Neorhizobium galegae bv. orientalis str. HAMBI 540: one gene and its partners. The protein of the gene in region 1 interacts with the protein of each later gene in a pairwise test. Links are inferred from orthologs where the notes say so. Each region holds a gene or a part of one and is shown on either strand. Other genes may lie near its edges. The genes, in order: rpe, RG540_RS28080 and eno.

The links.
Region 2: the proteins of rpe (region 1) and RG540_RS28080 interact in binary tests that used the Escherichia coli proteins (3 or more experiments, as listed by UniProt). The link is inferred for Neorhizobium galegae bv. orientalis str. HAMBI 540 from one-to-one orthologs.
Region 3: the proteins of rpe (region 1) and eno interact in binary tests that used the Escherichia coli proteins (3 or more experiments, as listed by UniProt). The link is inferred for Neorhizobium galegae bv. orientalis str. HAMBI 540 from one-to-one orthologs.

The regions. Positions count from the first base shown.
Region 1 is NZ_HG938353.1:1,689,800-1,699,309, reverse strand. Bases 6,522-9,510 are described here. They hold rpe (ribulose-phosphate 3-epimerase), read left to right. Parts: upstream 6,522-7,665; coding sequence 7,666-8,355; downstream 8,356-9,510. Other genes in these bases: purB (adenylosuccinate lyase), read left to right, coding at 9,176-9,510; RG540_RS08620 (DUF2259 domain-containing protein), read left to right, coding at 8,352-9,089; RG540_RS08630 (branched-chain amino acid ABC transporter substrate-binding protein), read left to right, coding at 6,532-7,605. Also shown: RG540_RS08675 (DEAD/DEAH box helicase), read left to right, coding at 1-17; RG540_RS08670 (NUDIX domain-containing protein), read left to right, coding at 25-438; RG540_RS08665 (TfoX/Sxy family protein), read right to left, coding at 620-946; RG540_RS08660 (NTP transferase domain-containing protein), read right to left, coding at 951-2,585; RG540_RS08655 (XdhC family protein), read right to left, coding at 2,590-3,285; RG540_RS08650 (XdhC family protein), read right to left, coding at 3,285-3,611; RG540_RS08645 (vWA domain-containing protein), read right to left, coding at 3,608-4,870; RG540_RS08640 (AAA family ATPase), read right to left, coding at 4,903-5,832; RG540_RS08635 (flavin reductase), read right to left, coding at 5,857-6,357. UniProt on the Escherichia coli protein: Catalyzes the reversible epimerization of D-ribulose 5-phosphate to D-xylulose 5-phosphate.
Region 2 is NZ_HG938354.1:1,150,270-1,159,705, forward strand. What follows is about bases 2,593-5,507. They hold RG540_RS28080 (fructoselysine 6-kinase), read right to left. Parts: upstream 4,540-5,507; coding sequence 3,646-4,539; downstream 2,593-3,645. Other genes in these bases: RG540_RS28075 (ABC transporter ATP-binding protein), read right to left, coding at 2,593-3,634; RG540_RS28085 (SIS domain-containing protein), read right to left, coding at 4,673-5,507. In the rest of the region: RG540_RS28060 (ABC transporter substrate-binding protein), read right to left, coding at 1-73; RG540_RS28065 (ABC transporter permease), read right to left, coding at 124-960; RG540_RS28070 (ABC transporter permease), read right to left, coding at 957-1,934; more of RG540_RS28075, read right to left, coding at 1,931-2,592; more of RG540_RS28085, read right to left, coding at 5,508-5,719; RG540_RS28090 (hydantoinase B/oxoprolinase family protein), read right to left, coding at 5,743-7,353; RG540_RS28095 (hydantoinase/oxoprolinase family protein), read right to left, coding at 7,353-9,398. UniProt on the Escherichia coli protein: Catalyzes the ATP-dependent phosphorylation of fructoselysine to fructoselysine 6-phosphate. Functions in a fructoselysine degradation pathway that allows E.coli to grow on fructoselysine or psicoselysine.
Region 3 is NZ_HG938353.1:1,533,126-1,542,475, forward strand. Bases 1-2,829 are described here. They hold eno (phosphopyruvate hydratase), read left to right. Parts: upstream 1-692; coding sequence 693-1,967; downstream 1,968-2,829. Other genes in these bases: kdsA (3-deoxy-8-phosphooctulonate synthase), read left to right, coding at 1-582; RG540_RS07870 (FtsB family cell division protein), read left to right, coding at 2,131-2,448; pdhA (pyruvate dehydrogenase (acetyl-transferring) E1 component subunit alpha), read left to right, coding at 2,643-2,829. In the rest of the region: more of pdhA, read left to right, coding at 2,830-3,713; RG540_RS07880 (pyruvate dehydrogenase complex E1 component subunit beta), read left to right, coding at 3,732-5,153; RG540_RS07885 (pyruvate dehydrogenase complex dihydrolipoamide acetyltransferase), read left to right, coding at 5,169-6,530; RG540_RS07890 (SGNH/GDSL hydrolase family protein), read left to right, coding at 6,592-7,230; lpdA (dihydrolipoyl dehydrogenase), read left to right, coding at 7,292-8,737; RG540_RS07900 (GlsB/YeaQ/YmgE family stress response membrane protein), read left to right, coding at 8,812-9,057; lipA (lipoyl synthase), read left to right, coding at 9,095-9,350. UniProt on the Escherichia coli protein: Catalyzes the reversible conversion of 2-phosphoglycerate (2-PG) into phosphoenolpyruvate (PEP). It is essential for the degradation of carbohydrates via glycolysis.

The DNA of each region.
Region 1 (9,510 bases):
ACGGCGGCAAGGCTTAAAACTTCCGTGCCCAGACCCGGCATTGATTTCCCGGGCGTCGGCGCCGGGCTTGTGATCCTGCGCGACGACGGCAAGGTTCTGCTTTGCCGTCGCCTGAAGGCGCCGGAAGCGGGCTTCTGGAACATTGTCGGCGGCAAGGTCGATCCGATGGAGCCTTCCTCGCAAGCCGCCCGCCGCGAGGCGGAAGAAGAGACCGGCCTGAAAATCGGCAGGGTTGAGCTTCTTTGTACGGCCGAAGAGATCATCGAGGCCGATGGGCAACACTGGGTCTCGCTGATCTACATAACCCGCGATTTTGCGGGTGAGCCTTCGCTCACGGAGCCAGATAAATTGTCGGACATCGGCTGGTTCGATCCTCATAACCCGCCTCAGCCGCTTTCGGCCTTTTCTGCCAGGGCCTTTTCATATCTCCCAAAATGAGTGCAAACGAAAACCGCTCCGGAGAACCGAAGCGGTCGACTTGATGAAATCATTTTGACAGAATTTCCGGATGCAAGCTTACCGAGAGATTCGGCGGCCGACGTCCCTCACTATGCGGTGGACGGTATGCGCTTCGCACCCTGTCGAGCAAGATGCGAAATCTAGCACTCAGGATCGAAGTTCAGGATTTGGCGTTGGCGCGCACCGCGGCCTCGAAAGCCAACCGCACCCATTTGCGCATCTCGTCGGGATCGTCGAAGGCTTCTTCCGGCACGGTCCAATAGGGCATCAGCACGGTTTTGCCCTTCTTTCCCTCATAAAACCATTGCCTGGCACCAGCGCCTTCGAACTCCGGTGAGCTCACCGCATCGGCCTTCAGCATGATCTCGCCGCGCAGGTCGATCGCGACGATCAATCCATCGTGATAGATGCCCTTGCCGCCGAACATGCGGCGGATCGAGACCGGGCCGAGCCCCTCAAACATTTCCTCGATGTCGGAATTGTCCATTCGCCTACCTTTTCAAAATCCCGCCGGCGGCCGTCACCGCCTCCGGCGTATCGACGTCCAGATGCGCGGCGGGACCTATATCCACGTCGATCACCGAAAGTCCGGAGTTTTCGATGATCCCCCGAGCTCCGACATCGCCTTCCAGCCTCAACACGGCATCGAAAGCGATCCGCGGCAGAATGATCGGGTTGCCGCGTTTTCCGTCCGAGACCGAACGGACCACGACCCCGCCGCCGGCCTGCCGGAAGGCGGCGATCAGCATGTTCAGATGCTCCGTCGTGACGCCCGGCATGTCGGCCAGCATGACCAGAATGCCGTCTTTCTGCGCCAGTTCCGAACTTGAGAAACCGGCAACCAGCGAGCTTGCCATGCCGGAGGCATAGTCCGGATTGAAGTGAGAACCGATGTCGAGGCCGGACAGCGCTATCTCGATCTCGTCGCGCCGATGACCGGTTACGGCGACGACGGGCGAGGCCTGCGACGACAGCAGCATGCCAGCGGTGCGGCGGACGAGTGGAATGCCCTCGAATTCGGCAAGCAGCTTGTGCGGCCCGTCCTTGCCCATGCGCCGCGCCTGGCCGGCAGCGAGCATCAAGGCACCGACCGACAGTGCCGCCGCCTTTTCCGGCGCCGCATCGCGCGGGCGGGGCCGGGTCGGAATTTCCATCAGCAGCCCCCCGACGCCCATGCCGGTGATATCGAAGGAAGTGGGCGTCTCACCGGCCATCAGCCGGTTCAGGACCCAGTCGAAACCGTTTTCCTTCGGCGAACGCGCACAACCCGGCGCACCCAGCACCGGGACATTGCCGATCCGCCCGAGAACCAAGAGATTGCCGGGGTCGACGGGCATGCCGACCTGATCGACCTCTCCGCCCGCGCGGCGGATGGCGGCGGGAATGACGTCGTCGCGATCGGCCACAGCCGAGGCTCCGAAGACGATAATCATAGCCGGCTCATTAGTTTCCCCCGGCCGAAGCTGCTGAAGAACCTCGGTAAGGCGTTCGGCGGAATGGGGAATGCGGATCTCTTTTATTAGCCGGCTACCAGATGGCGCAAGCCTCTGCTCCAGCAGCTTGGCGGTGCGATCCATGACCGATACTTTCAGCGAAGGAAGCTCGGTCGCGACCAGGGTCACCGCGCGGGGACTGAAGGCTTTCACCTCGAAGGCGACCGATTCTGCCAGCAGCGCCACGGCTTCAGCGACTTTCGCGCCGCCGACAGCGAGCGGGATGATCTTGACGGTCGCCGCCATGTCGCCGGCACGCACCGCTACATGGTCGGCAAGACAAGCAAGCGTGATTGCCGGATCGATGCGGTTCAGTGCGTCGATCACCCTCTTGTCGGCGACAAAAAGGCCATCCACCTTGGCATAGATGTTGACGCGACCCGTGGTCGCCTCTGAGAAACGGAGATTATCCGGCGCAATCGCATCTGCAATCGCCTGGGCCGCGTCGTCCTCCAGCATGTCGCCCGGATCGAGCTGCACCGCGACGACGGATCTGATGCCTTCTACCGAAAGCCGGGCGATGTCCTCCCGCGACAGCATGTGCCCTTTCGAGATGCGGCCGGCCGGCAGTCTGATACTGTGCGCAAGCACTACGCCTTCCGCCTCGTCGAGTTCGAACGTCCCGTATCTCATGGCGTCACCCAGCAGTGATGAGATCACGTCGGCGGAACGCCTGGACGATCTGGGCAAGCGTGGCGAGTGCGATCTCGGCTGGGCTCGCGGCCCCTATGTCGAGGCCGATCGGCGCGGCGATGCGGCTGATCTCGTTGTCGCTGCGGCCCATTTCCTTCAGCCGCTCCACCCGCTTCGCATGGGTTTTCCGGCTGCCGAGCGCGCCGACGTAAAAGCACCCAACCCGCAGCGCTTCGGAGAGCGGGAAATCATCGATCTTCGGATCATGGGTAACGGCCGCCAGTGCCGTATAGGCGTCGAGCGGGCGGTCCTTCAACACGTCTTCCGGCCAGTCGGCGATCAGATCGACCCCCTCGAAACGTTCCTCGGTCGCAAAAGCCGTCCGCGGATCGATGATCGTCAGGTCATATCCGGCGACCGGGGCCAGCCGGGCGAGCGCCTGGCTGATATGCACGGCGCCGATCACCACGATGCGCGGCGGCGGCAGGTGCACGTTGAGGAACAGCGACCGGCCTTCGACCTCGACCGTCCCCGCCTTGCCGCTGCGAAACACTTTTGCGGTTTCCTCCCCGAGCAAACCGAATACGGGTTCGCCCTCCAGGATGACCTGCACGTGGTCGCCGGCGAGGTCGGTTACAACCACGGCAGCCCTGCGCGAACGCCGGGCGGCGTTGAGCTTCGTCAGTGCTTCGAGCTGCATCAGCCGAGCCTTTCCACATAGACGCGGATCCGGCCGCCGCAGGACAGGCCGACCCGCCATGCGGTCTCGTCGGCAACGCCGAACTCCAGCATTTTCGGGGCGCCGCTCTCGATGACGTCAAGCGCCTCCGTGATAACAGCGCCTTCGACGCAGCCGCCGGAGACGGAGCCTTCGAAATTACCCTCGCCATCGATGACGAGATGGCTGCCTGTCGGGCGTGGCGCGGAGCCCCAGGTCTCGATCACCGTTGCGATCGCCACGTCACGGCCGGCCTGCTTCCAGCTCTCGGCGGCCAGCAGCGGGTCCAGAATTTCGGAAACAGTCATGCGACCCTCCTCATGTTCAAATAACGCCGCGGGTCCGCGGTCTTTGTATGGTCATCCGACAATGCAATCGCCAGATCGGCCAGCGATTGCAGATTGTGGACGGCACGAAACTCGTCCACATGCGGCAACATGGCGCGCACGCCACGCGCCCGTGCCTCGAAACCATCGAACCGCAACAGCGGGTTCAACCAGATCAGACGGCGGCAGGACCGGTGCAGCCTGTCCATTTCCTGCGCCAGCTCCTCGACACCCTCCCGCTCGAGGCCGTCGGTGATCAACAGCACGACAGCGCCCTGCCCCAGCACGCGGCGCGACCAGAGCCGGTTGAATTCGGCAAGCGTCGCACCGATCCGCGTGCCACCCGACCAGTCGCGCACCGCGTCCGTGCAGCCGGCCAGCGCTTCGTCCGGATCACGGCGGCGCATCTGGCGGGTGACGTTGGTCAGCCGAGTGCCGAACAGGAAGGTATGCACCCGGGTGCGCTTTTCCGTCAGCGCATGCAGAAAATGCAGAAAGATCCGGGTGTACTGGCTCATCGAGCCGGAAATATCGGCAAGCACCACGAGTGGTGGCGGCGCGGTCTTGCGCTCGCGAAACCGCGGCAGAATAAGATCGCCGCCGCTCTTCATCGCCTGGCGCATGGTGGCGCGCGGGTCGATCCTGGGCGGATGATTGAACGACCGGAATCGGCGTGTCGCCACCTTGTCCAGCGGCAGAGCGAGCTTGACCAGTTCACGCCGGGCTTCCGCCAGTTCGGCCGCGCTCATCTGGGCGAAATCCATGCGCTTGAGGATTTCGCCGGCAGAGGTCGTGAAGCGGGAGTCGACTTCGATCTCCGGCGGTTTCTTGCGGTTCGGGGTCTCCGGCTGGTCGGCGGTCAGCGCCTCGCTGACGCGTGTCGCACCGGCCTTCTGCTTTTCCCTTTCGCGATTATCGGCAGCCTTCGGCGACATCATCGCGATCATCTTGCCGACCAGATCGCGGGAGCGCCAGAACAGGCGAAACGCCTCGTCAAACACCGGCTGGTCCTCATGGCGCTTGACAAAAACGGCCGACAGCGCCGCATGGAACTCTTCGCGCGAACCGATGCCGATCGCGTCGACCGCGGCAATCGCGTCGGCGGCAGCGGCCGGCCCGGTCTTCAGCCCGGCGCGCCGCAGGACGCGGGAGAAATAGACGAGGTTGTCTGCAAGCCGCCCATCGCCGGGCCTCCCCGCGCCAAAGCCTCCAGCACCGGCCTGAACCGGGGGCGCGATCATTCCGTCTTCGCTGAAACCAGCCACCATGATCCCTACCCTGCTGCCAGAAATTCGGCCTTCACTTCGGAAAGCACCCGTTCGCCTTCTCCGCCTTTGATGCGGGCGATATCGTCCTGATATTTCAAGAGCGTGCCGAGCGTATCGGCGATCGTTTCCGGATCAAGCGCAATCCGGTCGAGCTCGGTCAGCGCCGTCGCCCAGTCGATGGTTTCGGCGACGCCGGGGTTCTTGAAGAGGTCCACCGTTCGCAGCTTCTGCACATAGGCGACCACCTGCCGCGACAGGGTTTCCGAGCATTGCGGCACCTTGCGGCGGATGATCTCCAGTTCCTGTGCCGCATCCGGATAATCGACCCAGTGATACAGGCAGCGCCGCTTCAGCGCGTCATGGATCTCGCGGGTGCGGTTGGTGGTGATGATGACGATCGGCGGTTCCTCGGCCTTGATCGTGCCCAGCTCGGGGATCGTCACCTGGAAGTCGGACAGCACTTCCAGGAGGAAGGCTTCGAAGGCTTCGTCGGTACGGTCGAGCTCGTCGATCAGGAAGACCGGCGCCGGACCACCCGGCTGGCCAAGCGCCTGCAGCACCGGCCGGCGGATCAGGTGGCGTTCGGAAAACAGATCCGCCTCGATGCGCGAGCGATCCTTGACGCCCGATGCCTCCGAAAGCCGGATATCCAGCATCTGGGCCGGATAGTTCCATTCGTAGACTGCCGAGGAGATATCGAGGCCTTCGTAACACTGCAGCCGGATCAGCGGCCGGTTCAAGGCCTTGGCCAGCGTCTTGGCGATCTCGGTCTTGCCGACCCCGGCTTCGCCTTCGAGGAAAAGCGGGCGTTTCATTTTCAGCGCCAGGAAAATCACCGTGCCGAGCGAGCGCCCGGCAAGATAGTCCTCGGCGCCTAAAAGCGCGATCGTTTCGTCAATCGAGGTCGGCAGAGCGCTTTTTGTTCCGTCAGGCATGACTACACCCTTTCAAACGGCGTTCTATAATGTGCGAAAGCCGCGATCCAGATAGATGAGCGAGGGGTTCGCCTCGCCGAAATGCATGGCCCTCACTTCGCCGAACATGACAAAATGGGTCGAAACCCGCTTGATGTCGGTCAACCGGCAATCGAAGCTGACGACGGCATCGGCAAGAACCGGGGCTCCGGTCATCAGTGTCTTCCAATCTCCGAGCGCGAATCGCTCGTCCGCCGGAACGCCGCTCAAGCCCGCAAATGCCGTCGCCAGCGACTGATGATGCGCCGCCAGCGAATTCAAAGCAAAGATGCCACTCTTCTCGAAGATGGCATTGCTGACGTTGCTGCCGTTCAGGCAGACGAGCACGGTCGGCGGATTGTCCGAGACCGAACACGCTGCCGTCACCGTCACGCCGCGCCGGACGCCTTCGAATTCCGTCGTCACAACCTGGACATGGCCAGCGTACCGCGCCATGCCGTTTCGGTAGTGGACGGGATCGAGGAGAGGCTGGTCCGTCAAAGGCATCTCTTGAAAGGCATCCAGGGACTGCCGTCAGTCCTGCATTACTCTTCGAGATATGGTGGCAAAAACTCTTGATGTCCACCGGACTTGCGGCTTTTTACTTGCAAAAGCCGATTCTCTTTGACGGCTGCGACCAGAAGGCTAAATGTCACTTCGAAGAAGAATCCCAGGGAAAACATGACAGCACGACGTTTCATCATCGCCGGACTGCTGGCTTCGTTTCTCGGATGCGGATCGGCATCGGCGGCAATGATCGGCGTCGTGGCGCCACGCTCCGGTCCATACGCACCGCTCGGCGCCCAGGTCTTCCAAGGCGCGCGCGCCGCAGCGGATGCGGCCGGCGATACCGTTGTCGAGATCGATGAAAGTTGCGATGAGAACGGTGGTGCTGCCGCTGCCAAAAACCTCACCGACGCAAAAGTGCCTGCCGCCATCGGCTTCCTCTGCGTCGAAACGCTTTCCACCGCATTGCCGCTGCTGAAGGCGGCCCAGATCCCGGCCATTACCATCTCTGTCCGCTCGAAGATCCTGATGGAAGACACGCTGCGCAATGGCTGGCCTTTCTTCCGCATGGCACCGGCCGAAGGCGACGAGGCGGAGAAACTGTCGGAAACCATTCTCAGCATCTGGAAGGCAGAGCCGATCGCGCTGGTCGAGGACGGCACGATCTACGGCCGCGAGCTTGCGAGCGCCATCCGCCAGCGTCTCGAACCGATGGGCATCACGCCGATCTTCACCGACACCTTCCGGCCTGGTCAGGAGCAGCAGGTGGCGCTGGTGCGTCGTCTCGCCAAGGCGGGCGCAAGCCATGTGTTCGTCGGCGGCGACCGCAACGACATGGCGATCATTGCTCGCGACGGCGCTTCGGAGAACATTCCGCTCACCCTGCTTGGCGGCGATAACTTGCGTGCAGCCAACCGTCCGGTGCCGCTGCGCGACGGCGTTTTAGCCGTTGCCCTTCCGGATTATGCCGCCCTGCCCTCCGCGGCGGCAGCCGTCGCAGCCCTGCGCGCAAAAAATATCGACGCGACCGGCTACATGTTGCCCGCTTATGCCGCGACCGAGCTGGTTCACCAGGCGGTGACTGCGGCGGCCGGCCAACCTTTGGCGCAGACGATCGGCAGCCGTTCCTTCAATACGGTGATCGGCCCGATTGCCTTCGATCGCGGTCATGAACTGAAGGATAATCCGTTCCGCCTGCTCGAATGGCGTGGATCGACGTTCACCCTGTCGCGTCCGGCGACCGAGTGACGTTGTTCCCGTGACGTCGCGATGTTAGAGGGACAGCCGACAACCGGAGATTTTCGACCCATGACCCTGGCCCCGCGCCTGCCGATCCGCATCGCCCCGTCCATTCTCGCTGCCGATTTTTCGAAGCTCGGCCAGGAAGTTTGCGATGCCGTCGAAGCGGGAGCCGAATGGGTCCATCTCGACGTGATGGACGGGCATTTCGTGCCGAACATCTCGTTCGGACCTGATGTGATCAAGTCGCTGAGGCCGTATACGACCGCCTTCTTCGACTGCCACCTGATGATCTCACCCGCCGATCCTTACCTCGAAGCCTTTGCCAAGGCCGGATGCGACGGCATCACTGTCCATGCTGAAGCCGGGCCGCACCTGCACCGCTCGCTTCAGACGATCCGCTCGCTCGGCAAGAAGGTCGGCGTCACGCTCAACCCGGCAACCCCGCTCTCGGCGATCGAGAACGTTCTCGACGACATCGACCTGATCCTGATCATGAGCGTCAATCCCGGCTTCGGGGGCCAAAAATTCATCCCAGCGATGGTCGACAAGATCCGCGCCGCCAGGACGATGGTCGGCGGCCGGCCGATCGAGCTAGAAGTCGACGGCGGCATTACCGCCGAGACGATCGGCGCGGCAACCGCTGCGGGCGCCAATGTCTTTGTTGCAGGATCTGCGGTTTACAAAGGCGATGGAATCGCGGCCTATCGTGAGAATATCGCGCGGCTGAAAGCTGCGGCGGAGGACGGACGCAGATGATGTCAGGCTTGCGATCTTCGGTTCCGGCATTTGCGGCGATAATGTTCGCCGGTTCCACATCGGCTGCCGATATCGCGAGCGTCCGCCCGATCGGCTTTTCTTCCGACGGCGCCGTTTTCGCCTTCGAGGAATACGGTATCCAGGACGGATCCGGTTTTCCCTATGCCAATATCTTCGCGCTCGACCTCAACAAGGATACCTACCTGCCGGGTACGCCGTTCCGGGTCCGGCTGGAAGAAGACGGGGCGACGATCGCCAAGGCCCGCTGGCAGGTCCACAATGACGCAGATGTGATGGTCGAAACTCACGAGCTTGCCAATCATCCGGGTGAACTCGTCGCCTTCAATCCGATCACCGAGATCGGCACCGACCCGCATCAGCTCCGCTATCGCAGCGTGCCGGCCCTGCCTCCTGTCGGAGAAGCCAATACGCTTGTTCTCGAGGAGGTCCCCCAGCCTCTCGATCCGCAATGCGAGGGCATAGTCGAAAAGACGGTCTCGCTGCGCCTGCGCTTCACCGAACGGAACGGAAAACCGGTCGATGACATGGTCCACGAAGACCAGCGCATTCCCGCCTCACGCGGCTGCGTCACCGGGTACCGGCTCGCCGGCGTCGTCACCGGCTCATCGCTCGAAGGTGCTCCGGTCGAAGTCGCGTTGGTCATGGTCCTCAGCGCCGGTTTCGAGGGTCAGAACGGACGCTGGATCGCCGTTCCGGTCAAGACGACGCCCTGATCTCGTTTGATCGTTCTCAAAAACTTGAGCTTCGCCGCGCTTCTTGCTACAGCGCAGCCGACACTCGTGAAGGAAACGACAAACCCATGATCTCCCGTTACTCGCGGCCCGATATGGTGGCCATCTGGTCGCCCGAAACCAAGTTCCGCATCTGGTTCGAGATCGAGGCGCATGCCTGCGATGCGCTTGCGGCGATCGGGGTGATCCCGAAATCGGCAGCGGAGACGATCTGGGAAAAGGGCGGCAGCGCCACATTCGATGTCGCGCGCATCGACGAGATCGAGGCCGTCACCAAGCATGACGTCATCGCCTTCCTGACCCATCTTGCCGAATTCGTCGGTCCGGACAGTCGCTTCATCCACCAGGGGATGACGTCTTCCGACGTGCTCGACACCTGCTTCAGCGTGCAGCTGGTGCGCGC
Region 2 (9,436 bases), on another replicon or contig:
CAGCCGCCAGGGCCTGATGCGCGGAAACGCTGGATGCGAGGGCGAAGATAAGCCCGAGAACTGATTTCTTCATGCTGAACCCCTTTTTTGCTTGTGCTTGTTTATTCATCTTTTCCATGTCGGCTATTCCTCCCTGAGACGTGGATCGAGAATGTCGCGCAACCGGTCGCCCACCACGTTGATGGCGAGCACTGTCAGCGCGAGAAGAAGGGATGGCCAGATGACATACATCGGGTTCTGGCCGAGATAGCCGCGGGCGGTCCCGATCATCTGGCCCCAGGACGGCTCCGGCGGCACAATGCCGAGGCCAAGGAAGCTCAGGCCCGATTCGAGGAGAATGGCCGCGGCTACCGTCAACGTCGCCTGGACGACCAGCGGCGACAGGATGTTCGGCAGGATCGCCGTGAAGACGACACGCCGCACCGAGGCCCCCATGGCATGCTCGGCTTCCATGAACTCCTGGCGTGCCACCTGAAGCGTGGCAGAATGAGCGACACGGGCAAAGTGCGGGATATAGAGCACACCGATCACGACGGTCAGGCTGAGAACGCCGCTTTCCCAGAACCCGACCGCGAGCAACGCAAGCAGAATTGGCGGAAAGCTCAACATGATGTCGACGGCGCGCATGATCAGAAAGGACAGCCACGAACGTCCGTAGGCACCGGCAATTCCAAGGAGGCTACCGAACACGGCGGCGATCACCGTGGCGCCAAGCGCTACCATGAGGGTCGGACGGATGCCGATAAGAAGGCGGCTCAGCAGATCGCGGCCGAATTCGTCGGTTCCCAGCCAGTGGCTGGCGGAGCTGCTCTGGTTGACGGCCTGCGGGTTGAGCATGAATGGGTCGTGGGGCGCGAGCCAGCCGCCGAAGATCGCCATCAGAAGGACGATCGCCAATACGGCAAGACTTGCGACGAATGCCGGCTGACTGCGAGCGACGCCAAGGGTGCGGGAGGTCACGTGCGTTTCCTCCTGATGCGCGGGTCGAGCAGGCTATACAGCAGTTCGACCAGCAGATTGATGCAGATGAAAAGCGCAGCGATGGCAAGCATCGCGCCCTGGACCAGCGGATAGTTGCGGGCCGATACCGCGCCCACCAGCAGGGTGCTGAGCCCCGGCCAATTGAACATCGCTTCGACGAGCACCGTACCGCCCATCAGGTTGCCGAGCTGCAGCCCGATGATGGTGACGATCGGGATTGCCGCATTGCGCAGCACGTGCTGCCAGATGATGCGTCGCTCCGACATGCCCTTCGCCCGTAGCGCCCGCACGAAATCCCGTCCAAGGATTTCCAGCATCGACGAGCGCGTCATGCGTGCGATCGAGGCGGCAAGGCCGAATCCGAGTGCCAAGGCCGGGAGGGTGAGCTTGCGGAAATGCTCAAATGCGTTGCGCGAAATGTCCGTATAGCCGCTGGCAGGCAACCAACCGAGTTTCAGGCTGAAGAACAGAACCAGCATCGTGCCCAGGATGTAGACAGGCACTGAAATCCCGATCGTGGCGACGGACGTCAGGATCGTATCGCGCAGACTGCCGCGTTTGAGGGCAGCGGCAATGCCGAGCGGGACGCCGATCAGCGTCGCGATGATGATCGCCGCGAAAGCCAGTTCCAGCGTGCGCGGCAGGTTGGAAAGCACATATCGCGAAACCGGATAGCCGTTGGCGAGCGACGTCCCGAAATCAAGATGCAGCGCCTTCCACAGCCAGACGAAATACTGCGACATGACCGGCTGGTCCAGGCCAAGCTGGCTGCGCATGGAGGCAACGGCTTCAGGCGAGGGATTGCTGTCGGCGCCGAGCAATAGCAGCACCGGATCACCCGGCATGATGTACATGACCGAGAAGATCAGAGTGGCGATTACCAGCAGCTGGATAAAGGCCGTCAGCAGCTTTCGCCCAACGAGCAGCAAAGCTCCGGCAATAGAGGCGTTCATGCAACCCCCTTTCCGACACGGTCCGAACCGATGGTCGGCACCGCATCGAGCAGCATCCGGGTATAGGCTTCCTTCGGATTGGCGAAGATTGCTTTCGCCGACCCGTATTCGACGATGCGGCCCTTCTGCATGACGGCGACCGTGTCACTGATATGTTCGACCACGGAAAGGTCGTGGGAAATGAAGAGGTAGGTCAGGTCGAACTCCACCTGCAGATCCTTGAGCAGGTTGAGCACCTGCGCCTGTACGGAAACGTCGAGGGCCGAGACAGCCTCATCGCAGATCACGAGCGAAGGATTGAGTGCAAGGGCCCGGGCAATGGCAATCCGCTGTCTTTGTCCGCCAGAAAATTCATGAGGATATTTCGCCGCCGCCGCGGCCGGCAGACCGACCGCATCGAGCAGGCCCGCGACGCGGCGGCGACGCACGGACGCGGTGCCTTCCCCGAAGATGACCAACGGCGCTTCGACAAGCTCGGCGACGGTCTGGCGCGGATTGAGGGAGCCATAAGGGTTCTGGAAGACCATGGCGAGCTCACGTCGGAACGGCCGCATCTCGCCTTCCGAAAGTCTGGCGATATCTCGTCCCTTGAACAGGATTTCGCCGGCGTCGGGGCGATAGAGCCGCATGACGGCGCGCGAAAGGGTGCTTTTACCGCAACCGGATTCGCCAACCAGCCCAAGTGTCGAGCGCGGTGCGATGCTCAGGCTGACACGGTCCACAGCACGCATTTCGACCGGCACCGCAAGCGGTGCAGGCTTGATCCAGTAGGACTTGACGAGATCCCTGATCTCGAGCAGCGGCGCAACGTTCGCGTCCGATGCCGCCGCGACATTGCTCGAACGGATGCGCGGTTCGGGTCGGACGCTGAAAACGTTGCCAAGCGCGTCGCGCTCGATCACTGGCAGGCGGTCATGCTGGCCGCCGGGCGTCGGCATCGAGTCTATCAGTGCCTTGGCATAACTGCTCTTGGGATTATTGAAGAGATCGGCGGTGGTCGCCTCCTCTATCCTGTCCCCGGAATACATGACCACGACCCGGTCCGCGACTTCGTAGATAACGCCAAGGTCATGCGTGATCAGCAGGATAGCTGCCCCCACCTCCTCGTTAAGGCCGCGCAACAGGTCAAGAACCTGTTTCTGCACGGTCACGTCGAGCGCCGTGGTCGGTTCGTCGGCAATGATGATGCGGGGTTTGCAGGCGACCGCCATGGCGATCATGATGCGTTGACATTGGCCGCCGGAAAGCTCGTGCGGATAGGCACGCATGGCGCGCTCGGGATCAGGAATCCTGACCTTCTCAAGAAGTTCTATCGCCTTCTGGCGCGCCTGCGCCTTGCCAACCGTTTCGTGAAGCCGGATCGCCTCGATGATCTGGTCGCCGCAGGTGAAGATCGGGTCGAGCGATGCCATCGGATCCTGGAAGATCATCGCAATATGCCTGCCGCGCAGCTTGCGCAGTTCAACCGGTCCGAGTTGAAGCATGTCGATGCCGTCGACCAGAACCTCGCCGCTCGTGACCACCGCATTCGGCGGGAGCAAGCCCATCACCGCAAGCGAGGTGATCGTCTTGCCGCTACCGCTCTCCCCAACCAGACCGAGTATTTCGCCCGGCCCGATGGTGAAGTCGATATTGCGCACCGCGGACTTCAGTCCGTCGCGGGTCTTGAAAGCAATCGAGAGGTTCCTGACTTCCAGCATCGCGCCTCCGATCAAGCCGTGACTTGCGAGTGGATGGGTGCCGGATAGCCGAACGCGCCCTCGATCCGGCAAATCTCGGCGGCAAACTGCGAGCCCTTTTCCATCGCGGCTTGGATGGCCTGCGGCCCCACATGCTCGCCGCGCTTCCAGCCACGGGCAGCCAGCGTTAGCAGCGTCGCGGTGATGAATGCATCGCCTGCACCAAGCGTGTCGACGACATCGGTGGGTACGGGCGCAACGGACACGACGTCCTTTCCGTTATAGGCAACAGCGCCCTCTGGCCCGAGCGTTGCGAGCGCCAGGCCGCAACCATGCCCGACGGCCTCGCGCAGGACTTCCAATGCACGGTCGCGCCCGACATCGCCGGCCGACAGGGCCGCGAAATCGAGGTGCGGCGTCACCGGCGCGATCAGGTCCTCGACCTGCCAGCGATAGGAGAAATCATAGGACAGCAGACGGCTGCCACTCTTCAGCACCGCGAGATGCTGGTTGAGGTGACTGTAGCAACTCGTGTGCACCAGTGCGAAGGCGGAGAGGTAGTCGATGTCGCCTTGGCCTGGCGCGAACGGGTTTTCCCGGGCGACGCCTCCCTTGTTGGAGAACACGAATTCCCGGTTTCCGTCGACGACACGCACATCCGCATGGCCGTTTTCGCCGTCGATAATACGGCTGTGCGTTGCCGGCACGCAAAGCGCTTCAAGCGTGGCCCGAACATGCCGCGCCGCGGCATCCGTGCCGAAAGTACCCAGAAATGCCGCATCGGCTCCAAGCATCTTGGCATAGACAGCAAAGTTCAGGGCGTTTCCGCCAGGATACATCTTGCCGGTGTTGAGATAGCGGTCGACAACGTTATCGCCGAGCCCGAGCACCTTGAACGTGTTGAAAGACGTATCGGGGGTGATCATTTTTCGGCCGCCTTCTTTTCATGCAAGACATGGAGCGCGACGGAGAAACCGCCCGCGCGCGGAGGCGATGCCGTGCCGAACCGCGATGAACGCGCGCGAGGCAGAAACAGCCATGCGGGCGGGCGCCTGATCATCAGTAGTCGACCTTCCACATGTAGCGGCGAACGGACAGCGGATGTTCGCGCAATACCGACAGCGTGTGGGCAAACCAGTACCAGGTGACGCCGATCACGAAGGGCGACAGCAGGGCTGAGACGTTTTCATAGCGGCCGGCGTCGAACGTGATGATCTTGTCGGTGACGCGGCGGGTGAACTTCAGCGCGCGCTGGTCGATCTTGCGGTTTTCGCCATTGTCCATGAGGAAGACATAGGCCATCTCCGGATCGGCAACTTCGAACGGACCATGGCGAAATTCGCCCGAATGGATGTCGGATGCATCAAGCCATAACATTTCGTTGAAGATGCAGATCGAATACTGGTAATTGAGACCCGAGAGGATACCGCTGGAGAGCACGTAGTAGATGTTCTCGTCCTTGTAACGGCGGGCGAGCTCCATGCCACGCTCGCGCTCGGCATCCTTGATGTCGTGCAGCTTGGCCGGCATCGCTTCGAGGTCACGCACCAGTTGCGTACCGACCGGGTTGCCGAGGTGCTTTAGCAGGTAGGCGGCGAAAAGATAAGCGATCATCGTCTTCGGCATGCCCGGCAGCTCCTTGCTGTAGGGCAGAAGGTAGTCGCAGATCTTTGCCAGACCGCTTTCGTGGCCGGAGGTGAGCGCAACGGTAACCGCGCCGGTGGTCTTGGCCCAGCGGGCGGCAACCACGGTGTCTTCGGTCTCGCCGTTATGCGAGGTGAGAAGCACGACAGCCTTCTCGTTGACAGGCTTCGGGCGGCGCGTTTCGAACTCGGTCGAGTTGATACGCTCGATGCGCAGGTCGCAATACTTGTCGAGGATGTACTTGATCGGTTCGATGTAGGAATTCGAGCCGCCGGCGCCGACCAGATAGACGGTGTCGATTTCACGCGAAGAGAAGATGTCCTCCACCAGCTTTTCGGCCAGCGGGTTGCCGTCGCGGAAGGTCATTTCCAGGACGCCCTTCAGATAGTCACCTTCGAGGTAATTCGGGTTCGGGGCAGACTTGATCTCTTCGTCGCTTGGCGTCAGGTTTTCGAGAGCCATGATAGTTTTATTCTCCAATCAGTTCAGGACGCGCGACCGAAGCCGCCGCCGCCCGGCGTTTGCAGGAACAGGCTGTCGCCACGGTTCATGAGGATATTGGTGATCGAGATGTCGTATTCGGTCACAGTGCCGTCGGCAGTGCCGAATTTCAGCCGCGCAACCTCGCCCTGTCCGCCGCCGAAGACCCCGTCGGCTGGAGTACGCAGTCCCTCGCAGGAAGCGTTGGCGCGTATGCCATCCGTCATGGCGACGACCTCGCGGACGATGCCCATGCCGCCCGTGGTGTGCCCCTCGCCGCCCGACCCGTCGGCCAGCGCATAACGACGGACCATCAGCGGATATTCGATCTCGAGTGCCTCGGCCGGCAGGTTCGACGTGTTGGTAATGTGAACCTGAATGCCATTCATGCCGTCATGATCAAGGCTCGCGCCGGCACCGCCACCCACCGTTTCGAGATAGACGAAGCTGCCCTCGCGGGTCTTGTGCGGGCCGAAAAAGATCATCGTCGCGTTCATGTCGGCGGAAGAGGCGAATACCTTTTCCCGGGGCAGAACGTCGGCGAAGGCCTGGAAGATGGCACGGACCACGCGCTGGCAACTGGTCGAGCGGATACCGACGGCGGCGGGAAACTTCGGCCGCACCAGCGTGCCCTCCTCGGCAATGATGGAGACTGGCAACGCCATGCCTTCATTCGGCGGAAGCGACGGGTCCAGAAGCGCCTTGATGGTGTAGTAGCAGGTGGCGTCGAGGGCGGTCTTGGGAATGTTGACCGCGCCTCGCGCCTGACTGTCGGTGCCTGTGAAGTCGAAGGTGATCCCCTCGCCTTCCACTTTGATGGCGACCCGGATACGGCAGGGATCGAAACCAACGCCATCGCCGTCGATGAAGGCTTCGCCTTTGTAGATGCCGTCAGGCATTTCCTTGATGCGCTTGCGCAGCCGGCTTTCCGAATAGGCGATCAGGTCCTCGATCGCCGTCTCGACCGTGGCGATGCCGAATTGGTCGGCAAGGGCCACGAGCTTCCGCTGCCCGATTTCGTTGGTGGCTATCTGCACCTTGAGATCGAGGATGCGCTCCAGCGGATCGCGGCTGTTGGTGCTGATGAGTTTGACGATCTGCTCATCGAGCACGCCCTCGCGCGCGATCTTCAGCACGGGAATACGCAGGCCTTCGGCAAAGATGCTGGTCTGGCTCGGATCGCAGGAGCCGGGCACGCCGCCTCCGACGTCGGAATGGTGACCCAGATTGGCGGCGAAGAAGCAAAGGCGGCCTTGATAAAAGACGGGCGTGAGGATGGAGATATCCGGCGTATGCGAGCCGCCCGCCAGATAGGGATCGTTGCAGATGAACGCATCGCCCGGCTTGATGTCCTCGGGCTTGTAGTTCTCGAGTACGGCGGCTACGCCGCCCTGCAGCGACCCCAGATGCACCGGAATGTGCGATGCCTGGACGACCAGGCGCCCTCTACCATCGAACAGGCCAACGGAGCAGTCCTTGCGTTCCTTGATGTTGGTGGAGAAGGACGACCGAACGAGGCTGAGCCCCATCTCGTCTGTGATCGACATGAACCGGTTGGAGTAGACCTCCATTTCGATGGCGTCGAACTCGCGCGGGGGGTTGACGTGCTGCTGCATCACGCGCGGTCCTTCACAAAGCTGAGGATGATGTTGCCATAGGCGTCGACGACGCCGGTCTGGTCGGGAAGCACATAGGCGGTCGAGGTGAGTTCCTCGATAATGGCTGGGCCGGCGAATTTTTCCCCCTGCGGCATCAGCGCACGCTTGTAGACTGGCACAGTTTTCCAGCCGCCTTCGGGGCCGACATACACATCGCGCTCGCCAACCCTGGCATCCGCCATGGTGCCGGAAGCGCTTTCGACCGTCTGCAGCGGCCGGCCGGCGTGGCCGATCGCCTGGACACGCAGGTTGACGATCTCGACCGGATGATTGTCCAGTGCATAACCGTAGACAACGCGGTGGGCTTCGGCGAAACGAGCCGCGAAATCCTCCGCGCTCGACAGGATGCCTTCGACACGAATTTCGTGGTTCTGGCCCGCATAGCGCGCTTCGGCGACGTGCTGCAACGCGCGCTTGTCGTCGGGGATGGTCTCCGCCTCGAGCCATTCCCTGGCCCGCCTTTCAAGACCTGCGACGGCTGTCGTGATCTCGGTCCAGCCTTCGCCCCGTGCCCGCTTGATCTGAGTGGAGACGAAATCGCGGGTGACGTCGGAAAGGAGAACGCCGCGGGCGCACATGGTGCCGGGCGATTCCGGGATGATGACCGTGTCGAGACCGGTTTCGGCAGCAACCAGCGAGGCATGCAGGGGGCCTGCGCCGCCGAAGGCCATCAGCGCGAACTGCTTGAGATCGTGGCCCTTGTCCATCGACACCGCGCGAATGGCGCGCGCCATGTTGGCGACGGCGATCCGAATGATGCCCCAGGCGGTATCTTCGACGCTGCGGCCGATCTTTCCGGCCACCGCGCTGATCGCACTCAGCGCCGCCTCGCGATCGACCGGCATGGCGCCATCAAGCAGCGCAATCGGGTTCAGGCGCTGCAGGACGATATTGGCATCCGTGATCGTTGCATCCGTTCCGCCCTTGCCGTAAGCGGCCGGGCCCGGAACCGCCGCCGCGCTCTGCGGGCCGACCTTCAGGCCGCCGGCATCGTCAAGCCATGCGATGGAGCCGCCGCCTGCCCCGATGACGCTGACATCCACCATCGCGCAACGGATGGAATAGCCGGCCACGTCGCGGTCGGCCGAATAGGCGGGCTTGCCGCCAGCGATGAGAGCGACGTCAGTCGAGGTGCCGCCCACGTCATAGGTAATGATGTCGGGAAAGGATGCCGCCTTGCCGACGAGTGCTGCACCAACGACACCGGCCGCGGGACCCGACAGACAGGTCCGCACCGGATAGTTGCGCGCCGTCTCGGTGGACATCAAGCCGCCATTGGAATGGATGGTATAAGGCTTGGCATCGATGCCGGCCTGGCGCGACCGTTTCATGAAGCGGTCGAGATAACCGTCCATGCGTGGCATCAGATAGGCGTTCATCACCGTGGTGGAGATGCGCTCGTATTCGCGGAACTCCGGCAATACGTCGCTCGACAGGCTGACGAAGACATCCGGCAGATGCTTGCGGACAATCTCGGCTGCGCGCCGTTCGTGAGCGGCATTGCGATACGAATGCAGAAACCCGATGGCGATGGCTTCGACGCCCTCTGCCCTGAAACGTTTTGCGGCGTCTTCCACGCCGGCTTCATCGAGAGGAACGATGACTTCGCCGTCTGGACCGAGGCGCTCGGCGACCTCAAGGCGCAACGGCCGCACGACCAGCGGATCGGGCTTGCGGACGCTCATGTCGAACAGGTCGGGGCGGGTCTGGCGACCGATTTCCAGAACGTCCCGGAATCCTTCGGTGGTGAGGAGGCCAGTCTTGCCGCCGCGACGCTCGATGACCATGTTCGTGGCAACCGTCGTGCCATGACCGAAATGGACGACGTCGGAGGCTCTCAGGCCGCGTCCTTCGAAGCTGGCGATGCCGATCTCGATTGCCTCGGAAGGATCATGCGGTGTCGAGGACACCTTGAAGTGGCGCATGCCGCCCGTTTCGTCGTCGAGTACGGTGAAATCCGTGAAGGTCCCGCCGACATCGATGCCAACCCTGATGTTGCCCATGATGATCTTCGTGCTTGGGCGTCGGCTTCCGCTTCCGC
Region 3 (9,350 bases), 160 kb from region 1 along the record:
GACCTGAAGCAGGAGTTCGGCTTTCCGGTTCTGACCGACATTCATACGGAAGAACAATGCGCTGTCGTCGCAAAGACGGTGGACATCCTGCAGATCCCGGCTTTCCTGTCACGCCAGACGGACCTGCTTGTCGCCGCTGCCAAGACCGGCCGCGTCATCAACGTTAAGAAGGGCCAGTTCCTGGCGCCCTGGGATATGAAGAACGTACTCGGCAAAATCACCGCGAGCGGCAATCCCAACGTATTGCTGTGCGAACGCGGCGCGTCCTTCGGCTACAACACACTCGTTTCCGACATGCGTTCATTGCCGATCATGGCGTCCATGGGCGCACCGGTGATCTTCGATGCGACGCATTCTGTGCAGCAGCCTGGCGGGCAGGGAGGCTCCACCGGAGGAGACCGCAGCATGGTGCCGGTCCTTGCACGGGCAGCGGTTGCCGTCGGCATTGCGGGCTTGTTCATCGAAACTCACGAGGATCCGGACAACGCTCCGTCGGATGGCCCGAACATGGTGCATCTGAAGAACATGCCGCAGCTCCTCGAAAAGCTGCTCGCCCTCGACGCCGTCGCCAAGGCGGCCTGAGCGCGCCCACAAAAAGCACGCAAACTGCTTCGATTGTAATTTTCGTGTCATTGATTATGAGACATTTTCAGTGACCTCGTGACGTCAAGTCCAAACCCAGGGAGAGACCCTTGACCGCCATCACCGATATCATCGCCCGCGAAATTCTCGACAGCCGCGGCAATCCGACCGTTGAGGTGGATGTCTATCTGGAAGACGGTTCGATGGGCCGTGCGGCCGTTCCGTCGGGCGCCTCCACCGGCGCACATGAAGCCGTCGAGCTGCGTGACGGCGGCAAGCGCTATCACGGCAAGGGCGTCGAAAAGGCGGTCGAAGCCGTCAACACCGAGATCTTCGATGCGATCGGCGGTTTCGATGCAGAGAGCCAGATCCATATCGACAAGACCATGATTGCGCTCGACGGCACGCCGAACAAGTCGCGCCTCGGCGCCAATGCCATCCTCGGCGTCTCGCTCGCCGTTGCAAAGGCTGCCGCCGAGACCTCGGGCCTGCCGCTCTACCGTTATGTCGGCGGTCCGAATGCGCATGTCCTGCCGGTTCCGATGATGAACATCATCAACGGCGGCGCTCATGCCGACAATCCGATCGACTTCCAGGAATTCATGATCATGCCGGTCGGCGCCGACACGCTGAAGGACGCCGTGCGCATGGGCTCGGAGATCTTCCACGTCCTGCGGAAGGAACTGGCGGCCCAGGGCCACAACACCAATGTCGGCGACGAAGGCGGTTTCGCACCGGGCCTGAAGAGCGCTCCGGAAGCCCTCGATTTCATCATGAAGTCGGTCGAGAAGGCCGGCTACACCCCAGGCGACGACGTCTGCCTGGCGCTCGACTGCGCCTCGACCGAGTTCTTCAAGAACGGCAAGTACGAGATGGAAGGCGAGGGCCGCACGCTCGAGCCGGAAGCCATGGCCGATTACCTCGCCGAGCTTGCAGCCAAATATCCGATCATTTCGATTGAAGACGGCATGGCCGAAGACGATTGGGCCGGCTGGAAGTACCTGACCGACAAGATCGGCGCCAAGTGCCAGCTCGTCGGCGACGATTTGTTCGTCACCAACTCGTCGCGCCTGCGCGATGGCATCAGGCAGGGCGTCGCCAATTCGATCCTCGTCAAGGTCAATCAGATCGGCTCGCTGTCGGAAACGCTCGATGCCGTCGAGACTGCCCACAAGGCGGCCTACACCGCCGTCATGTCGCACCGCTCGGGCGAAACCGAAGACTCGACGATCGCCGACCTCGCCGTCGCCACCAATTGCGGACAGATCAAGACCGGCTCGCTGTCGCGCTCCGACCGGCTTGCCAAGTACAACCAGCTTATCCGCATCGAGGAAATGCTCGGTCCGCAGGCCGTTTATGCCGGCCGCAGCGTCCTGAAGGCCTGACAGCCTCCTAGGTTCGACATTTTCATGGAAGCCCGCGCCGAAAGACGCGGGCTTTTTTCGGACTCGATTCTGGTCAACGATTGCTTAAGCAAGTTCTGCGAATTTGAAGCTCTGTTTCGGATCGATTTGAGATCCCGTAAGCGTGGCAAGGCGTTAGAGCGGTATGTGGACAAAGCATCATAAGAAAAGAAAATTCGGCCGTTTTGTTCTTCCCGCCATCACAGTCGCGTTTCTTTGCTACTTCGGCTATCATTCCATCCACGGCGATCTCGGCTTGATCGCCACGGAGGAATTCGAACGTCAGCGGCAGGCGCGTGCAGGCGAGCTCGCAAAGTTGACCGCACGGCGCGAGACGCTGGAGCGGCAGGTTCAGCTGATGAGCGATGGTTCGCTTGACAAGGATATGCTGGACGAGATCGCCCGTTATCAGCTGAATGTCTCGCGCGGCGACGAAATCGTCATCTTCAACAACTACTTCTAAATTAACCGAAATCCAGTTAATTTCATATTTCTGTAACCTTTTCATCGTGTTGCGCGGAATGTGAGCCATGCGTTTATGGCATTGCTGGGGCAGCTTTTCTTGCCTATGGTACGGCCCGACACCAGAGTGGGAATCTGGCGATACACGTCAGGGCGTAATCTCGCTCTCAACGCAGAACTCAAAGGGAGGGATGAATGGCGCCGACAAAAACCGCGTCTGTATCCGGCCGCAAACCAGCGGCAAAGTCTGCAATCAAATCAGCCTCGAAATCCTCCGCCAAGGAGTTTACGGGTAAGAACACCCCGGATTTCGGCAAGGATCAGGATCTTCACGCCTATCGTGAGATGCTGATGATCCGCCGTTTCGAGGAAAAGGCCGGCCAGCTCTACGGCATGGGCTTCATCGGTGGTTTCTGTCACCTCTATATCGGCCAGGAAGCTGTCGTCGTCGGCATGCAGATGGCGCAGCAGGAGGGTGACCAGGTTATTACCGCCTATCGCGACCATGGGCATATGCTGGCAACCGGCATGAGCGCGCGTGGCGTCATGGCCGAGCTCACCGGACGCAAGGGCGGCTATTCCCGAGGGAAGGGCGGCTCGATGCACATGTTCTCCAAGGAAAAGAATTTCTACGGCGGCCACGGCATCGTCGGCGCCCAGGTTTCGCTCGGAACCGGTCTCGCCTTCGCCAACAGGTATCGTGGTAATGACAGCGTCTCGGTCGCCTATTTCGGCGATGGCGCGGCCAACCAGGGCCAGGTCTACGAGAGCTTCAACATGGCGGCCCTCTGGAAGCTGCCGATCGTCTATATCGTCGAGAACAACCGTTATGCGATGGGCACCTCGACGGCCCGTGCGACGGCGCAGTCGAACTACTCGCTGCGTGGTTCCGGCTTCGGTATTCCGGGCATCCAGGTCGACGGCATGGACGTTCGCGCCGTGAAGGCCGCCGGCGACGAGGCGCTCGAGCACTGCCGCTCCGGCAAGGGCCCGATCATTCTCGAAATGCTCACCTACCGTTATCGCGGCCACTCCATGTCCGACCCGGCGAAATATCGCTCCAAGGACGAGGTGCAGAAGATGCGTTCCGAGCACGACCCGATCGAGCAGGTGCGCCTGCGCCTGATCGAAAAGGGCTGGGCCACCGAGGACGAGCTGAAAGCGATCGACAAGGATATCCGCGACGTCGTTTCGGATAGCGCCGATTTCGCCCAGGCCGATCCGGAGCCGGATCCGTCCGAGCTCTACACCGACATTCTGCTCTGATCGCGGGGAGGGAACCCAATGCCAATCGATATCCTGATGCCCGCCCTTTCTCCGACCATGGAGGAAGGCACGCTCAGCAAGTGGCTGAAAAAAGAGGGTGACAAGGTCACCTCCGGCGACGTGATCGCCGAAATCGAGACCGACAAGGCGACCATGGAAGTGGAAGCCGTCGATGAAGGCGTGATCGGCAAGCTGCTGATCGAGGCCGGCACCGAAAACGTCAAGGTCAACACCAAGATCGCCGTGCTCCTGCAAGATGGCGAGAGCGTTGATTCGATCGGGTCTTCGGCTCCTGCCAAAGAAGCCCCGAAGGCTGACGCGGATACGCCGGCTGCAACGTCCGACGCCGCAGGCGGCAAGGCCCGCGAAGCAACGGAAGAGACGCCTGCTGCCGCCTCGGTCCCGGCCCAGCCGAAGGTCGAGGCCGCTGCCGACCCGGATATTCCGGCCGGCACCGAAATGGTCATGACCACCGTTCGCGAAGCACTGCGCGACGCGATGGCCGAAGAAATGCGCCGCGACGAGAACGTCTTCGTCATGGGTGAGGAAGTCGCCGAATACCAGGGCGCCTACAAGATCACCCAAGGGTTGCTGCAGGAATTCGGTGCTCGCCGCGTCGTCGATACCCCGATCACCGAACACGGCTTTGCCGGCGTCGGCGTCGGTGCCGCAATGGCGGGCCTGAAGCCGATCGTCGAGTTCATGACCTTCAACTTCGCCATGCAGGCGATCGACCAGATCATCAACTCGGCCGCCAAGACGCTCTACATGTCGGGTGGCCAGATGGGTGCGCCGATCGTGTTCCGCGGCCCGAACGGTGCCGCCGCCCGCGTCGGCGCCCAGCACAGCCAGGATTATGCCGCATGGTATAGCCAGATCCCGGGTCTCAAGGTCGTCATGCCGTACACCGCAGCCGACGCGAAGGGTCTCCTGAAAGCGGCCATCCGCGATCCGAACCCGGTTATCTTCCTCGAAAACGAAATCCTCTACGGCCACCAGTTCGAGGTGCCGAAGCTCGACGATTTCGTCCTGCCGATCGGCAAGGCCCGCATCCACAAAAAGGGCAAGGACGTTACCATCGTGTCCTTCGGCATCGGCATGACCTATTCCCTCAAGGCAATCGCCGAGTTGGAAAAGGAAGGCATCGACGTCGAACTGATCGACCTTCGCACCATCCGTCCGATGGATCTGCCGACTGTCATCGAATCGGTCAAGAAGACCGGCCGCCTAGTCACCGTCGAGGAAGGGTATCCGCAGTCGTCGGTCGGCACCGAAATCGCCACCCGCGTCATGCAGCAGGCCTTCGATTATCTCGACGCGCCGATCCTGACGATCGCCGGCAAGGACGTTCCGATGCCTTATGCGGCCAATCTCGAAAAGCTGGCGCTGCCGAATGTCGGCGAAGTCGTCCAGGCGGTGAAAACCGTCTGCTACAAATAAGGGGAGGATGTTTCGATGCCGATCAACATCACCATGCCTGCCCTTTCCCCGACCATGGAAGAGGGCAATCTTTCCAAGTGGTTGGTCAAGGAAGGCGACAAGGTCAAGTCGGGCGACGTGCTCGCCGAGATCGAGACCGACAAGGCGACCATGGAAGTCGAATCCGTCGATGAGGGCACAGTTGCCAAGCTCGTCGTTGCGGCCGGTACCGAAGGCGTCAAGGTCAATGCCCTGATCGCCATTCTTGCCGCCGACGGCGAGGATGTCTCGGCTGCCGCCTCTTCGGGCGGTGGTGCATCTCCGGCTCCGAAGGCCGAGGCTGCACCCGCTCCGAAGGCGGAAGCCGCTCCGGCTCCGAAGGCGTCCGAACCGGCGCCTGCTGTCGCGACACCGGCTCCGGCTGCTGCTCCGGCATCGTCGTCCGGCGCAAAGACCTTCTCGTCTCCACTCGCCCGTCGCCTCGCAAAGGAAGCCGGCCTCGATCTTTCGGCCGTTTCCGGCTCCGGCCCGCACGGCCGTGTCGTCAAGGCCGATATCGAAAAGGCAGTTGCCTCCGGCGGCGCAAAGGCTACTCCGGCTGCTGCTCAGCAAACTGCCGGCGCACCGGCTCCGGCGATCGCCAAGGGTCCGGCAGACGATACCGTCCTGAAGCTTTTCCCCGAGGGTTCGTACGAGCTTCTGCCGCATGACGGCATGCGCAAGACGATCGCCTCGCGCCTTACCGAGTCGAGCCAGACGGTTCCCTCCTACTTCGTCTCGATGGATTGCGAGCTCGATGCGCTGATGAAACTGCGTGCCGAGATCAACAAGTCTTCGCCGATGAAGAAGACCGACAAGGGCGATGTTCCCGCCTTCAAGCTGTCGGTCAACGACTTCATCATCAAGGCGATGGCGCTCGCTTTGCGCGATGTCCCGATGGCGAATGCTTCCTGGACCTCGACGGCCCGCGTGCTGCACAAACATGCAGACGTCGGCGTGGCCGTATCCATCCCCGACGGCCTGATCACCCCGATCGTGCGCAAGGCAGAAACGAAGACGCTGTCCGTCATCTCCAACGAGGTGAAGGATCTTGCGAGACGCGCCCGCGACAAGAAGCTGAAGCCGGAAGAGTACCAGGGCGGCACGACCTCCGTGTCCAACCTCGGCATGTTCGGCGTCTCCAACTTCACCTCGATCGTCAACCTGCCGCAGGCCTCGATCGTCTCGATCGGCGCAGGCGTCGAGAAGCCGATCGTCAAGAACGGCGAAATCAAGGTGGGCACGGTGATGACCGCAACCTTCGCCTTCGACCACCGTGTCATCGACGGCGCGCTCGGTGCGGAACTCGCGTCCGCCTTCAAGCGCTACATCGAAAACCCGATGGCGATGCTGGTGTAAACGGTTTTCTCTCGCCCTTGCGGAGAGGTATCCGCAAGGGAGGGGAAGCGGAGACATATCCATGAAAACCGTTCTGTGCTTCGGCGACTCGCTCACCTGGGGTTTCGATCCTGAAGGACCGGGCCGGCATGCGTTCGAGGACCGTTGGTCGAGCGTCCTCGGAGCTGCGCTCGGTTCCGACGTCACCGTCATCGCCGAGGGGCTGAACGGCCGCACGACGGGTTACGCCGATCACCTTGCCGACTGCGACCGCAACGGCGTCACGAACCTGCCGACTGTGCTGCATACCCACATGCCGCTCGATCTGGTGATCATCATGCTCGGCACCAACGACATGAAGCCGATGATCGCCGGCACTGCCCATGCGGCGCGTGCCGGCATTCAGCGTCTGGTGGGGCTGATCCGTCACCACGAATATTCGTTCGACTACGACGCGCCGGATATCCTGATCGTTTCGCCGCCGCCGCTCTGCGAGACCGCCGACCCGATTTTTTCGGCGATCTTCAAGGGCGGCGTCGAGCAGTCTTCCATGCTCGCCTCGCTTTATCGGGACCTCGCCGACGACCTCGGCTGCGGTTTCTTCGATGCGGGATCGGTGGCGAAAACGACGCCGATCGACGGCGTGCATCTCGATGCAGAAAATACCCGCGCGATCGGACGCGGCCTTGAGCCGATCGTCCGGATGATGCTGGGTATCTAGAACAAGATTTCCCGAGGCGGGCCGCTTGGAGCTGGCCCCCCAATGAGAAGGCAGGAAAGCAATGGCTCAATCCTACGACGTCATCGTCATCGGTTCCGGTCCCGGCGGTTATATCGCCGCCATCCGGGCATCCCAGCTCGGGCTGAAAGTCGCCGTCGTCGAGCGCGAGCACCTCGCCGGCATCTGCTCCAACTGGGGCTGCATTCCGACCAAGGCGCTTCTGCGCTCGGCCGACGTGATGCACACCGCGACCCATGCGAAGGACTACGGCCTGACGCTGGAAGGCACGATCAAGCCGGACGTCAAGGCGATCGTCGACCGCTCGCGCGGCATCGCCCACCGCATGAACAACGGCGTCGGTTTCCTGTTCAAGAAGAACAAGGTCGACATCATCTGGGGTGAGGCGAAGCTTACCAAGCCCGGCGAGATCGTCGTTTCCAAGACCACCAAGAAACCGGTCGAGCCGATCGGCCCGATCCCGAAGAATACGCTCGGCGAGGGCACCTACACCGCCAAACACATCATCATTGCGACAGGTGCCCGTCCGCGCGCGCTGCCCGGCATCGAGCCGGATGGCAAGCTGATCTGGACCTATTTCGAGGCGATGAAGCCGGAAGAGATGCCGAAGTCGCTGCTGGTCATGGGCTCGGGCGCCATCGGCATCGAATTCGCGAGCTTCTATCGCACCATGGGCGTCGAGGTCACCGTCGTCGAGATCATGAGCCAGGTCATGCCAGTCGAGGACGCGGACATCTCGGCGCTTGCCAAGAAGCAGTTCGAGCGCCAGGGCATGAAGATCCTGCTTGAAGCCAAGGTTGCCAAGGTCGTGAAGGGCGCCAACTCGGTCACCGCGACGATCGAGCTGAAGGACGGCAAGACGCAGGAGATCACCGCCGACCGGATGATCTCGGCCGTCGGCGTCCAGGCCAATATCGAAGGCATCGGCCTCGAGGCGCTCGGCGTGAAGACCGACCGCGGCTTCCTCGTCATCGACGGCTACGGCAAGACCAACGTGCCCGGCCTCTATGCGATCGGCGACGTCGCCGGTCCGCCGCTGCTCGCCCACAAGGCCGAGCACGAAGCGGTCATCTGCGTCGAAAAGATCGCCGGCCTGCCGAATGTCCATCCGATGGACAAGCTGAAGATCCCGGGCTGCACCTATTGCAACCCTCAGGTCGCCTCCGTCGGCCTCACCGAAGCCAAGGCCAAGGCCGAAGGCCGCGACATCCGCGTCGGCCGCTTCCCGTTCGTCGCCAACGGCAAGGCGATCGCGCTCGGCGAGGACCAGGGCCTCGTCAAGACCATCTTCGACAAAAAGACCGGCGAACTGATCGGCGCCCACATGGTTGGCGCCGAAGTCACCGAACTGATCCAGGGCTTCGTCGTCGCCATGAACCTGGAGACGACGGAAGAGGAACTGATGCACACCATCTTCCCGCATCCGACCATTTCCGAGACGATGAAGGAAAGCGTGCTCGACGCCTACGGCCGGGCGCTGAATGCCTGACGAGATCGCCCTGCCGGGGATTGTTCCACGGCCGGGCGCCGCCCATATGAGTGTCTCTGGAACGGGAGCGTAGCATGCAGGTAGGTTGGATTGCGGCGATCATCATCGGCGGCCTGGCGGGTTGGCTCGCCGGCAAGCTGATGGACGTCCGTTTCGGCATTTTCATGAACATCGTCATCGGTATCGTCGGCGCGGTGCTGGCCAACGGCATCTTCAACTGGTTCAACATCCATGTTGCAGACGGATGGCTGGGTTACCTGGTTGCAGGTTTCATCGGCTCCTGCATTTTGCTATTTCTTGCCAAACTCGTCAGGCGCTGACGAACCCCGCGATACAGGCGGTTGAAAGCAGGTTCTTATGGTCACCATTCTCGACACGATCGCATCCGGCGATGAAAAGCGCGTCCGTCATCCGGAAAAGGCCCACCGGCCGGATCAGGAAGTCATGCGCAAGCCCGAATGGATACGCGTCCGGGCGCCGGTCTCCAAGGGCTACCAAGAAACCCGCGCGATCGTGAAGGAAAACAAGCTGGTGACGGTCTGCGAGGAAGCGGGCTGCCCCAATATCGGCGAGTGCTGGGACAAGAAGCACGCCACCTTCATGATCATGGGCG